3 regions of the Paenibacillus sp. FSL P4-0081 genome follow, and region 1 is predicted to be linked to each of the others. Evidence: riboswitches for the same ligand, from Rfam matches in the RefSeq annotation. Region 1 holds a riboswitch; each other region holds the start of a gene.

Region 1 (4,212 bases):
TCGTGAGTACAGTGGCATTAGTCGTAATTATTTTTGTAGGATTATTCATGCTGGCCTCGAAGGACGGCTCAACCACAGGATATGCTGCGGCTCCCGTTGACTTCAATTACAGTGAAATGGCACGGCTGGGCAAAGAAGATGCTCCAGTCAAAATCGTTGAATTCGGCGATTACAAATGTCCGGCTTGCGCCCAGTTCACCGGGGTGATTAAACCGCAAATCGTTCAGGAGTATGTCAATCAGGATAAAGCAGCCTTTTACTTCGTCAACCTGGCCTTTATTGGTACGGATTCGAGAACAGCCTCACTCGCGGCACTCTCCGTATACCATCAGAATCAAGAGGCTTTCTGGAAATTCTTCGATGCCATCTATGCTAACCAGGGTGAAGAAAAGGTGGAGTGGGCAACACCGGACTTCTTGGTAAGTCTGGCACAGCAATTAGAACTGCCCATTGACTTCGACCTGCTGCGTAAGGATATTGAAGACAAGACCTACGAAAGCGAATTGGAGAGAGATATCCAGCTTGGCACTGACACCGGCATAACCAACACGCCGTCATTGTTTGTCAATGGAGTCAAAGTGAATGAACCTTTTAATATGGAGGAAATCGATGCTCAAATCCAGGTAGCTGCGGAAGCTGTGGCTGGACAATGAATAAATTCTCTGCATTCTGCCGCCGGAATTGTCTCTACTTGGCCTGGTTCGTCTCGGTTGTTGCTGTAGCAGGCAGTCTGTATCTCAGTGAAGTGCTGAAATATGAGCCCTGCAAGCTATGCTGGTTTCAGCGGATATTTATGTACCCGCAGCTGATTTTGCTCGGAATCGCCACTTACCGGGGGGATAAGCGCATTATCCCGTATGTCCTTCCCTTAAGTTTGATTGGCGGAAGCATTTCGATCTATCATTACGCAGAGCAGAAAATTCCGGCACTCAGCAAGGTGCTTCCATGTACAATCGGTGTGCCGTGCAACACGGATTATCTGAATTATTTCGGATTCATCACCATCCCGCTGCTGGCACTCATTGCGTTCGCATTAATCACAATTCTGCTATGGACAGGGCGTAAAGAGGATGCAGCTGAGTAAGAAGCCGTCAGGCAGAATGAAGAGTAACTATTTCCCTTAAATTAAGTGTAAATTATTATGCAGAAACGCTGTAAAATCACGCGATAAAGGGATAATGAAAGAGAATGAAAGATCAAGACATACCGGATCATGGATTTGGTTGTTTTGGTTGTTTTTCATTCTTTTTTCATTTGTTTCAACGCTTTACGGAAGAGGCATTGTAGATTAATATTAGTCCTTGTGAGAAGTTGAATATGCGCTGAATTTTCCGGAAGGAAAAACGGGGGAACCAAACTTGGCCGAGTGCCAACGGGGTGAATCGGAAGCGGGTCAGCAGACTCGAAAACCGTAGGGCTACCACAGCCCGAATCCGCCAGCTAACCTCGTAAGCAATAGTGGGATAATGACCATGCACTCAAGGCATGCGGATCATTTCCGTATGCTTATTTTTGTGCCTGCATTTATGAAATCCACTTATGAAAACAGCGCGCGGTACTGCCGTTTCAACTTAACAAAGAGAGGAACTGTTACTACAATGGTAAGCAAGGTAAAACGACTATTGATCGGGCGTCCGATGAAGTCGAACGAACTCGATCATGAAAAGTTATCCAAGGTGAAAGCACTGGCTGTCCTGTCTTCTGATGCGCTCTCGTCTGTAGCCTACGGAACAGAACAAATCTTAATCGTACTTGTGGCCGCAGGTTTCACAGCTATCTGGTACTCATTGCCAATTGCATTAGCCGTATTGGGCCTGCTGGCCATCTTAATCCTGTCTTATCGGCAGACCATTTTTGCTTATCCGCAAGGCGGGGGCGCCTATATTGTTGCCAAAACCAATCTCGGGGTTCATACCGGCCTGCTTGCCGGCGGCTCTTTGCTGGTGGATTATATTCTTACGGTGGCGGTAAGCGCCTCGGCGGGAACGGATGCGATCACATCAGCGTTCCCGGGTCTTCATAATCATAGTGTACTCATAGCGGTTACTGTCATTCTGCTCTTAACGATTGTCAATCTGCGGGGTGTTACTGAATCTGCTTCATTCATAGCCATTCCGGTATATCTGTTCGTCGTCTCCATCTTTGTACTGATTATCGCGGGAGTCTTCAAGTATGCAACCGGCGGTGCTCATGCCCAGGTTCCTGAGATCGGCTCGGCGGTATCGAACGTCAGTATGTTCCTTCTGCTTAAGGCCTTCAGCTCCGGCTGTTCGGCACTGACCGGGGTAGAAGCGGTCTCCAATGCGATCCCTAACTTCAAAGCACCGGCTGAGAAAAATGCGGCTAAAACGCTGATGCTGATGGGTCTGATTCTCGGGGCTATGTTCACGGGGATTACGCTTTTGGCTTATTGGTACGGTATCATGCCGGACGAGAAAGCAACGGTTGTGTCACAGATTACCGAGTCTACCTTTGGCCGCGGCGGTTTGTACTTCTTCATCCAAGGCATCACCGCAGTAATCTTGTTCCTGGCGGCGAATACAGCGTATTCGGCCTTCCCGCTGCTGGCGTTCATGTTCGCCAAAGATAAATATTTACCCCACGCCTTCATGGTGCGCGGAGACCGGCTGGGATTCTCCAACGGCATTATTTTCCTCGGCGTAATGTCGGCTGTGCTTGTAGCTGCTTTTCACGGTAATACCGAAGGGTTGATTCCATTATACGCCGTTGGGGTATTCATTCCGTTTACCCTTTCACAGCTTGGCATGATGGTCCAGTGGTACAGAACCAAGCCTAAGGGCTGGCAGAGCAAATTCGCTGTGAATACAGTAGGCATGCTCACAACCTTAACCATTACGCTCATCTTCATTATTACTAAATTCTCGAGTGTATGGATGGCCTTCATCTTCCTGCCGCTTGTAATCATCGTGTTCCACCGGATTCACCGCCATTATATGAATATTGCCGATCAGCTGCGTATTTGTCCGGCTACGGATAAACCTTGCATTAAAGGAAGCACAGTGGTTGTACCTGTTGCCGGTGTCACCCGTGCAGTACTGCATTCGATCAGCTATGCGAAGTCATTGACTGAGAATGTAGTGGCTGTATATGTCGGATTCGATGAAGAAGAGATTCACAAAATGGAACAGAAGTGGGAAGAGTGGAACCCTGGGGTGCGCCTGATTGTACTCCGCTCGCGTTACCGCAGCATCATCCGCCCGCTGGTGAAATTCATCGATACGGTGGAGTGGAAAACCGCTTCTACAGACCACATTACTGTACTCATTCCGCAATTTGTTACAAAGCATTGGTGGCAGGCGATTCTGCATAATCAGACCAGCTTGTTCATCCGCTCTTATCTGATGAATCAGAAGGATATCGTTATAGCAACTGTACCGTATCATTTGCACAAATAGACATACCCTTTATATGTAAAACGGCTGTTTCCGCAGGTTGCGGGAATAGCCGTTTTTTGTTATGCGCAGGGTGAGTATAAATGGAATCGGATAATTTAGTTGACATAGAGAATGAGAATCAATATCATCAGTTTATGTGAGGCGAAGGCCGCAATCACCTTTGACCAATAATGAATGTATATACAGGAGGGGTAATTAATGTTTTCGTTCAACCTGCAAAGATCAACAAGCATGAAGCTGGCTATGGCCGGACTCATGACCACGACGTTGTTATTATCCGCATGCGGAAATAACAATGCAGCCAATAACGGGGCTGCGGCAACTACGGCACCTGCAGCAACTGCAGAAGCCACTACTGCACCGGCAGAAACAACAGCTCCAGCGGTAGAGCAAACAGTAACGGATGCCATGGGACATAAAGTCACTGTCCCTGCGAACCCGCAGCGTGTGCTTGCTTCTTATCTGGAAGACTATCTGGTCGCACTTGGCGTGACTCCGGTTGCCCAATGGTCCGTGACAAACGGCACTCAGGATTACCTTGCAGCTGAGCTTAAGGACATTCCAACCATCAGCTATGACCTTCCACTCGAAGCTGTAACCAGCTTCGCACCGGACTTCACTATTGTACAATCGGAAGGTACTGTCCAGAACGGTCTGTATGACCAGCTGAACAAAATTGCACCAACGTATGTACTCGGCGACGAAGTCAGCAAGGACTGGCGCAAATCGCTGCTCAAGATCGGCGAGCTGTTGAACAAAACGCCTGAAGCTGAAGCAGCCATTGCTGCCTATGATC
Region 2 (4,212 bases), 280 kb from region 1:
GGGAATATGATGCTGATCGTGCCGATTCTGCTGGTCTTCCTGATTGCACGCAAGCAGATTATCAAAGCGTTCACCTACATGGGAGTGAAGTAGCGGGAATACCCTGCGGCCTTGCATGTTGAATACCAAATACAGCAGTTCATGGAGGAGAAACGAATAATGAAGGTATGGGGAAAAAGAGTAACTCCGCTGCTCGCCACTGTTGCACTGACCACCGTTCTTGCAGGCTGTGCCACCACCGAAGCCGAATCCAGTATAGCGGCCTATGAGAAAGGGGATTCCGTTACCGAGCTGAACTTCTGGACCTCCGCCGTGGAGGATGTAAATCAGAATCTGGTGGACCAGTTCAACGAGACCAAAGGAGCCGAGCTGAATATCCATGTGAATGCTGAATATCAAGGCGATTACTGGGAAATGCAGCAGAAGATTAACGCTGCAGCCATAGCGGGTACGCTGCCGAATGTTTTTATTGATGAAGTGGCGATGACTAAGGGCTTTGCCGACAGTGACATTATTGCCAATCTCGAACCGTTCATGGAAACGGACAAGTTCGACACCTCGGATTTCAAAATCGGCGACCTCGGCAACCTGTATCTGGGCGAGGATCTGTATGCCTTTCCCCATATGCGGAGTGTTCCCGTGATGTATGTAAACAAGACGCTCGCCGCTAAAGAAGGGCTGGATCCGAACGGACCGGCGACCTTTGCCGAACTGGAGGCCTATCTGCAGACCGCATATGATGCTACCGGCCAGCCGCCGATGTACCTGTTCAACTATGACTTCTGGGTGATGGAGGCGCTGTTGCATTCGTACTCGGATACTAATGTGGTCAATGAGGATGAGACGAAATCCAATATCAACAGTGAAGGCGCAGTGAAGCTGATCTCCTTCATTGAGGATCTGGAATCCAAGGGACTAATCAAAGTACTCGGGGTCACGGACAAGGATGCCTACTATGCCTCCATTGCCAATCCGGGCACAGCGCTGATCTTCTCCAGTGTCGGCGGCTACAAAACGTTTGCCGGCATGGCCGCGGAGAGTGGAATTGATCTCGGCGTATCCATGATTCCTGCCGGAGAAGACGGCAAACGGGGCGTTCCGGTCGGCGGATCGAATACGTATCTGGCGAATACGGGAACGGATAATGAGAAAGCAGCCGCTTTTGAATTCATGAAATGGCTGTCGGATACCGAACAGGCGGCGTATGCTTCTGCCAATACGGGATATCTTCCGACCCGTCTAACCTCCCTGGACACAGACCTGATGAAAGAGACCATTGCCGCCTTCCCAGGCTACAAGGTCGCTTCCGATGAGCTGGAATTCAGCAAAATGCGTCCGATGACCGGTACGTACCATGAGATTGAAGATCTGATGGGCACACGCATCAACGATATCTGGCTGGAGAACCTGCCAATTCAGGACAGCCTGGACACGCTCGCCAAAGAGGTGGATGACATCCTGAACCGCTGATTATAGATGATGTTTAAAGCAAGCAGAGCAGTGAGTCTCCGGTAACGGGAGAATCGCTGCTCTGCTTTTTGGGTTCACTGCGGCTGGTTTCTGCGCGTGTTGGGCAAATTCACCTAAGCTATTCATTCATAGACGAATATGGGCTATACTGAAGTTTCTGTTAATCTATATCCGCAAAAATATATGTAATCGCTGAGTTCCGTAATGGAAGCGGGGAAACCAAGTTTTCTGGGGTGAATCTCGAGGAATCGAGTAGGGCTACTCTTCAAGCCCGAATCCGGCAGCTAACTCCGTAAGCGACATGAGAGGATGCACAGGTAATGCCGTATATTGACGTCAATGGAACTACCCTCTATTACGAGGTGTCGGGCAGTGGTCTGCCCATTGTTTTTATTCATGATTATTCGACTTCACATCATCTGTTCGAGCCTCAGGCGGAGTATTTCAGCAAGCGGGCGAAAGTGATCTTGTTTGACCTAAGAGGGAATGGGCAATCCGGTAAAATGGATGTGGAGATCAGCCGGATTGTAGACACGCAGTGTGAAGATCTGAAGGGATTATTGGATGGACTGTCCGTAGAACGGGCCGTCATCGTAGCTTGTTCCAGCGGTGCTGTGCTTGCCCAGAAATTCGCCTATCTGAATCCTGAACGGGTAATTAATCTGGTGTTGGTGGACAATTACATCCTAGGAGATTGTACGTCCAAAGGCAGCAAAGTGCTGGAGCTCTTTCAAATCTGCGCATGGGCCGCCCATTATCTTCCGGCTGAAATGTTCATCCGTTCTTTGCGCATTACATATAACAAATGGCTGTCTGCGTATCATATTCTGAGAAGAGAGCTTGTCCATGAACGGACAACAGAATTGATTAAACAGCGTCTGGCACTAAGACATACGGACAGCTACGGGTTTGCACTAAGGCTGCAGGTTCCCGTTCTTTGTGTATCAGGCAATCAGAATGAGCGGGTTCTGGAGCAGGTGAGACAAACAGCGGCCAAATATCCGCTCGCCACGCTGGCAATACTGGAAGATGCCATGTATCCCAGCCATTTATGTCAGCCGCAGCACTTCAACCGGCTACTGCTTGATTACCTGAAAGACCAGCAATGCTTCCAGCGGAAAATTTATTAACGGCACCTGTAGAAAATCTTTGACAAGTATAACAGGTACCGTTATAATAAATTCAACAGGTACCGTTACATTGATTGACAGGTACCGTAAATATATCCCTGGGAGGATTCATAATGAATATGAATGCTGAATTGTACGACAAGCTCGCCAAGCTGCAATGGCTGTTGCAGAGACAGCATCTGAAGAACCACGCCGCTGTTGGCCCTATGGCAGATACGTCACGGGGACAAGGCAGGATCATGGCGTTTCTCCGGATGAAGGACGGAATCAGCACGAAGGATTTATCCTATATGCTGGACATTCGTGTATCCTCGCTCAATGAATTGCTGGCCAAACTGGAGAAGGCCGAATATATTACCCGTCAGCCTTCCGAGACAGATAAACGCATCATGCTGATTTATCTGACGCCGAAAGGGCGGGAGGAAGAGGGCCAGGAGGTTGAGGGCGGCAGCATATTTTCAGTCCTGTCTCCAGAAGAACAGGCAGCCTTCGGTGAATACCTGGTCCGCGTCATTACAGCCTTAGAAGAAGAACTAGGAACAGATGCAGACCGTGATGTAATGGCTATGTGGATGGAGGCCGCTAAGGAGCGCATAGGATCAGAGGAATTCGACAAGCTGATGGCCATGCGCGGACAAATGAGCAGAATGTGGGGAAATATGGATGACGGACGCTTTAGCGGAAGATTCCCCGGATTTGGCCGGGAAGGTCAAGGCGGCGGCATGAACGGCTTCGGCTGGCCTTCCAGAGATGGTAGAGACGGCTCGAAGGACAACTCCAGTGATTCGGATGACAAGTAAGTAAAGCATTTCCTATTAGCAGCAGCGGCGCTGTCTTTCCCGAAGAACTGAAGGCAAAGGCAGCGCAATAAAGATTTTACCAAATACAGTCTGAAACTGACGATTAGTCAACACCCGCTTACGAGACCCGTATTGTCATTTGTTACGGGTTTGTTTGGTGCGGCGCAAAGTTCGCAATCAATTTATAGTTAGAATTCTAACTAATATAGAGACTAACATACAGGAAGAAAGTGGTGAACCGCATGGATACAGAAAACCTCCATTACTTTGAAAAAGCACCGGTTGCAAAAGCCGTAGCGCACTTCGCAATACCAATGATGCTTGGAACGTCAATGAGTGTCATCTATTCCATCCTGAATGCATTTTTCATTGGAACGTTAAATAACACTGCCATGTTAACCGCACTTGCCTTAACCTTACCGTTATTCGCGGTCATTATGGCGCTGGGTAACCTGATTGGTGTCGGCAGCAGTGCCTTCATTTCCCGTTTGCTGGGAGAGAAAAATACGGCTGATGTTAAGCATGTGTCTGCATTCGCCTTTTACAGCAGCCTGGTTCTCGGTCTTATCGCGATGGCCGTCGGCCTGCCGCTCATTAATTCTATCGTACATGGCCTCGGGGCAACGCCTGACTCCTTCGGATTTACCAAGGACTACGTCACCATTATGCTTATTGGCTCACCCTTCGTTGTATTATTCTTCACATTGGAGAGTATTGTCCGCTCGGAGGGAGCCGCGATAACATCTATGATTGGTATGCTGCTTAGTGTGGCCGTGAATATAATTCTCGATGCGCTGGTCATCTTCGTCTTC
Region 3 (4,212 bases), 1.4 Mb from region 1:
TCAGAAGAGTCATATACAGAATTCTTACATGGAGCCAATGACTATGTAACCAAACCTGTTGAAAGATTAGAGCTGAAGTACAGAGTGCAGGCATTAATTTCGTTGAAACAATCGATTGACCAAAGTCTGCGGATGGAAACAGCCTACTTGCAGGCCCAGATCAAACCGCATTTCTTATTCAACACCATCAACTCCATTATGGCCCTGAGTGAATTTGATATGGAACAGATGCGTAATGTAGCGGGTGCATTTGCAGATTACTTGCGGTATAGCGTTGATTTCATTAATACGAATCAGCTGGTGGATCTGGAGAATGAAATTTCCCTGGTGAAATCCTATTTATTCATTGAGCAAGTCCGTTTTGGAGACAGGTTAACTGTGGTGTGGGAGATCCAGCCCGCTCTCCGTTTCAAGCTTCCTCCGCTGTCCATCCAGCCGCTCGTTGAGAATGCAGTAAGACATGGATTGCTGAGCCGGGCGAAGGGCGGCGAACTGGTGGTGCGCATATATCAGGCGGAAGCTGGCGCCTGTGTACAGATTATAGATAATGGCAAAGGGATTCCGGCTGCCGAGATTGAGAACCTCCTAAGCCTTACCCGGCATAACACCGGGGGAATCGGCTTAAGGAATACCAACCGCCGTTTGGTTCAGCGGTATGGCCAGGGTCTTCTTATCCAGAGTGAACCGGGCAGGGGCACGACAGTATCGTTCATGATTCCTCTTGATAATCATCCGGTATCTTAAGTTCCAACCAGATTTCACCACCTCATAAATCACGTCTAATGTCCGCGCATCTGGGCATTACTCCCGATACCTCGGTTACGCGGGGGCAGTGGCTGAGTCTAAGCAAAATGGACAAGCTCAAACCATGAAGCTGCCGCTCATTGAATTCGGTCCGGAATGTATTTATTGCACCTTCAAGTGGTTAAGATGATCCGCAATCCGGTTAAGCTCATCGGCAAGCGCCGCCAGGGAAGCAACAAGCAGCTGCTGTCTGTCCGGCTTCTTCGGCTCGGCGCTGATTTTCTCCATTGGCGGAGGAGGTTGCAACTCCTTCTTGTCCTCTTTGCCATACATCGGAAAGCCGTCTTCAATCAGCAGACGAACAATGGTACTGAGATGGTAACGCTCTGCACGCAGTTCACTGATCCGCTTCAGTAGTTTCAAAGTTTCATAAGGGTAAAGCACCTGGTCTCCCTGACGGGTCGCGGCTACAAAATAAGAGAAATACTCTAGCCATCTCTTCACTGTGGTCGGAGGTAATTTCGATATCGTGATCAATTCCAGCTGCGTGTAATGGCGAACCATAACATCTCTCCTCTTTCTAGTGGACTTATATATTTTAATGGTATTCGTGTTCCACGAAATAAATGTGTGAAATTACTTATTTGCGTTTTTTCGCATCAAAAACGGCCAACTGCCTGCGAAGGCAGTTGGCCGTAGATCCATCCGGATATTGTCCTCGATCCTGCCTTGACCGGCCTCCAGAAACTTGCCGTAATATTTGAGTGCTTCTTCATGAAGTGCGTGGTACATATATTGCTCTCCAGCGTGAGCCCCCCGCCGCCAAATACTTATGCACCGGGCCGATCCACTGAATATTGCAGTCCCGCCGGACCCGCCGGTTTCGCCGGAGGCTTGAGGTTACCCTTCCCTCACTGTTCAGTTCCTTGAACAACCGATCCATTCAAAGTCATAAATGACCGCACCATACTCTGCTGCAATTTCCTTCGTGCGGTCTGTCGAGCTGGGCGAGCACAGCACCACCGGAACAAGCTACGATTACAGCCCTCTCTACAGCCAGAGCGTCCAATAACAGCTTCAAATCTTCACAATGTGTGTCTACGATCCGGCTAATCTCCACATCCATTTTACCGGACTGCCCGTTCCCTCTTAAATCGAATACGATTACTTTCGCACGCTTGCTGAAATAATCCGCTTGCGGCTCAAACAGATGATGGGAGGTCGAATAATCATGAATAAAAACAATAGGCAGACCGTTGCCCGACATCTCGTAATACAGCGACGTTCCATTCACCTTCAATATGCGGCATAAACAGTGCATCCTCTCATGAACGCTTGCGGGGTTAGCTGCCGGATTCGGGCCTGAAAGTAGCCCTACTCGTTTTTCCCGAGATTCACCCCATATAACCTGGTTCCCCCGCTTCCTATAAGGAATTCAGCGATTAAGTATTATTTTGCAGACGTTTCCTGACTTTCTTCCCCCAGGACCTTCAGATCATCCTGTACGCTCCCCTTCCACAAGGGGACTCCTGAACGGTAGGCTGCCCGGCCATTTAAATGGCCTGCCACCGGTGAAGTGATGAATACAAAAACAATCGCCAGCAGCAGCTTGACATTAACCGTTCCGTCTTTAAACCAAAAGTACAGGAAGCCTCCTGTCAGCAGACACAGCACCCCGAAGGTTGCACTTTTGGTGGCCGCATGTGAACGCAGGTACACATCAGGCAGCCGGACTAAGCCGAAGGCACTTAAGCCGCAGAAGACTGCACCCATCACCACAAGAATGGAGCTAATCAGTTCACCTGTCATTCGGGTTCCCTCCATCCTCTATAACGGCTCCCCGTTCAATATATCTGGCCAGTGCCGTTGTTCCAATAAACGTCAGAATACCGATAACCAGAATAACTTCAAGAAAGTCCTGGGTATCCAGCAGCATACAGAAAACAGTGATCATTGCGAGTACATGAATGCCTATCGTATCGAGCGCGGCAACCCTGTCTGATCGGGTTGGCCCTTTCAGGAGACGGAACAGGCATGCCAGCATCGCCAGCGCCAGAATGATCATTGCCACGGTTAGCATAACCTGGATCATTACCGGGTCACCTCCATAATCGCTTGTTCGAAAGTGCCTCTAATCTGCGCGACAAGCAGCTCTGCATCTTTAATATCAATTGCATGAATGTACAGCGTCCTGCCATCCTTCGAAACATCAAGAGTCAGGGTTCCCGGCGTCAGACAGATCAGGCACGATAACAGCGTAACCTCCCAAGCCGAGGTCAAGGCAGTCTCATAAGCAAAGATACCGGGACGTATAGCCAGCTTTGGACGGATGATATGGCCGATGACCACGAAATTCGAGACCGTAAGTTCACGGGCAAAGATCAGCAGAAGCTTCAGTATAGCCCATATACGTATGAGATAGAATGGCCGGGTCCGGGCCAGGGATTTCGTCAAAATCAGCAATAATATAATACCGATGACGTAGCCGGCTATGAAGCTTGAGCCAGAGCCATCGTTATTTATCGCCATCCACAGAAAGGCAATCAACAGATTTAAGAGGAATTGTAGGGCCATCTTCTCTACTCCTTCATTATGGCTTCAATGTACCGCGCAGGTGACGCCAAAACCTCGCCTGCCTGCGATACATAAGCATAGACGGACTCGGCACCGACCCCCATAGCAATCACAAGCAGCAGGAGTCCGGCGGCAATAGCCGATGCAGCCTTCAAGTTCACTCTAGGCAATTCATTCACCGGTTCATTTCCCCAGAACGCCAGCCTGAACACCTTCATCAGGGAATACAGCACCAGTAAGCTCGATCCTAGTCCAATTAAGGACAACGTCAGCATTCCCTCAGCCAGAGCTCCGCGGATGATCAGAATCTTGCCGGCAAACCCGCTCAGCGGCGGAATACCTGTCAGGGCAAGAGCAAGGATAAAGAACATCCAGCCGATGAACGGATACCTTTTAATCATCCCGCCCATACTGCCTAGCCGGTCAGTTCCGGCTGCGGATATAATCATCCCGCCCAGAATAAACATGAGTCCCTTGGCCAGCATATCGTGCAGCAGATAGAAGACCGCCCCATTCAGTGAATCTGCAGTCCCTGCAGCGAGTCCAAAGGCTACAAATCCAACGCTGATAATGATGTTATAATTCAGAATCCTCGGGATATCCTTATAAGCGACTGCCCCCAGGCTGCCCAGAATCATGGTAGCAGCAGCCATCCAGGCAATCCAGTCATGGGTGAAGCCGGGATCGTTAACAAACAGCAGCGTGAAGGTGCGGATGATTGCATAGAGTCCCACTTTGGTCAGCAGTGCACCGAACAACGCTCTAACAGCCGCCGGAGGCGCACTGTATGACCCTGGAAGCCAGAAGAACAGGAACAGCCCTGCCTTTAGGGAAAATACAATCAGGAACAAAACAGCAATCACATTAAGCACGCCGCCTTGTCCCGCTTCAGCG

The links. Region 1 has a riboswitch for cyclic di-AMP ahead of P40081_RS19315 (APC family permease). Riboswitches for the same ligand answer to the same signal wherever they lie in the genome.
Region 2: another riboswitch for cyclic di-AMP. It lies ahead of P40081_RS18305 (alpha/beta fold hydrolase); the one in region 1 lies ahead of P40081_RS19315 (APC family permease).
Region 3: another riboswitch for cyclic di-AMP. It lies ahead of P40081_RS25495 (alpha/beta fold hydrolase); the one in region 1 lies ahead of P40081_RS19315 (APC family permease).

Annotation. Positions count from the first base shown of each region.
Region 1 is NZ_CP009280.1:4,567,751-4,571,962, reverse strand. Features, by position in the region: gene P40081_RS19325 (DsbA family protein) at 1-653, shown strand, start outside; gene P40081_RS19320 (disulfide oxidoreductase) at 650-1,084, shown strand; cyclic di-AMP (ydaO/yuaA leader) riboswitch at 1,311-1,470, shown strand; gene P40081_RS19315 (APC family permease) at 1,599-3,416, shown strand; gene P40081_RS19310 (iron-hydroxamate ABC transporter substrate-binding protein) at 3,615-4,212, shown strand, end outside.
Region 2 is NZ_CP009280.1:4,285,109-4,289,320, forward strand. Features, by position in the region: gene P40081_RS18295 (carbohydrate ABC transporter permease) at 1-93, shown strand, start outside; gene P40081_RS18300 (ABC transporter substrate-binding protein) at 160-1,470, shown strand; cyclic di-AMP (ydaO/yuaA leader) riboswitch at 1,651-1,783, shown strand; gene P40081_RS18305 (alpha/beta fold hydrolase) at 1,791-2,600, shown strand; gene P40081_RS18310 (MarR family winged helix-turn-helix transcriptional regulator) at 2,714-3,400, shown strand; gene P40081_RS18315 (MATE family efflux transporter) at 3,643-4,212, shown strand, end outside.
Region 3 is NZ_CP009280.1:5,966,941-5,971,152, forward strand. Features, by position in the region: gene P40081_RS25485 (sensor histidine kinase) at 1-744, shown strand, start outside; gene P40081_RS25490 (MerR family transcriptional regulator) at 907-1,308, opposite strand; gene P40081_RS25495 (alpha/beta fold hydrolase) at 1,694-2,038, opposite strand; cyclic di-AMP (ydaO/yuaA leader) riboswitch at 2,062-2,195, opposite strand; gene mnhG (monovalent cation/H(+) antiporter subunit G) at 2,194-2,553, opposite strand; gene P40081_RS25505 (Na(+)/H(+) antiporter subunit F1) at 2,543-2,836, opposite strand; gene P40081_RS25510 (Na+/H+ antiporter subunit E) at 2,836-3,318, opposite strand; gene P40081_RS25515 (Na+/H+ antiporter subunit D) at 3,324-4,212, opposite strand, start outside.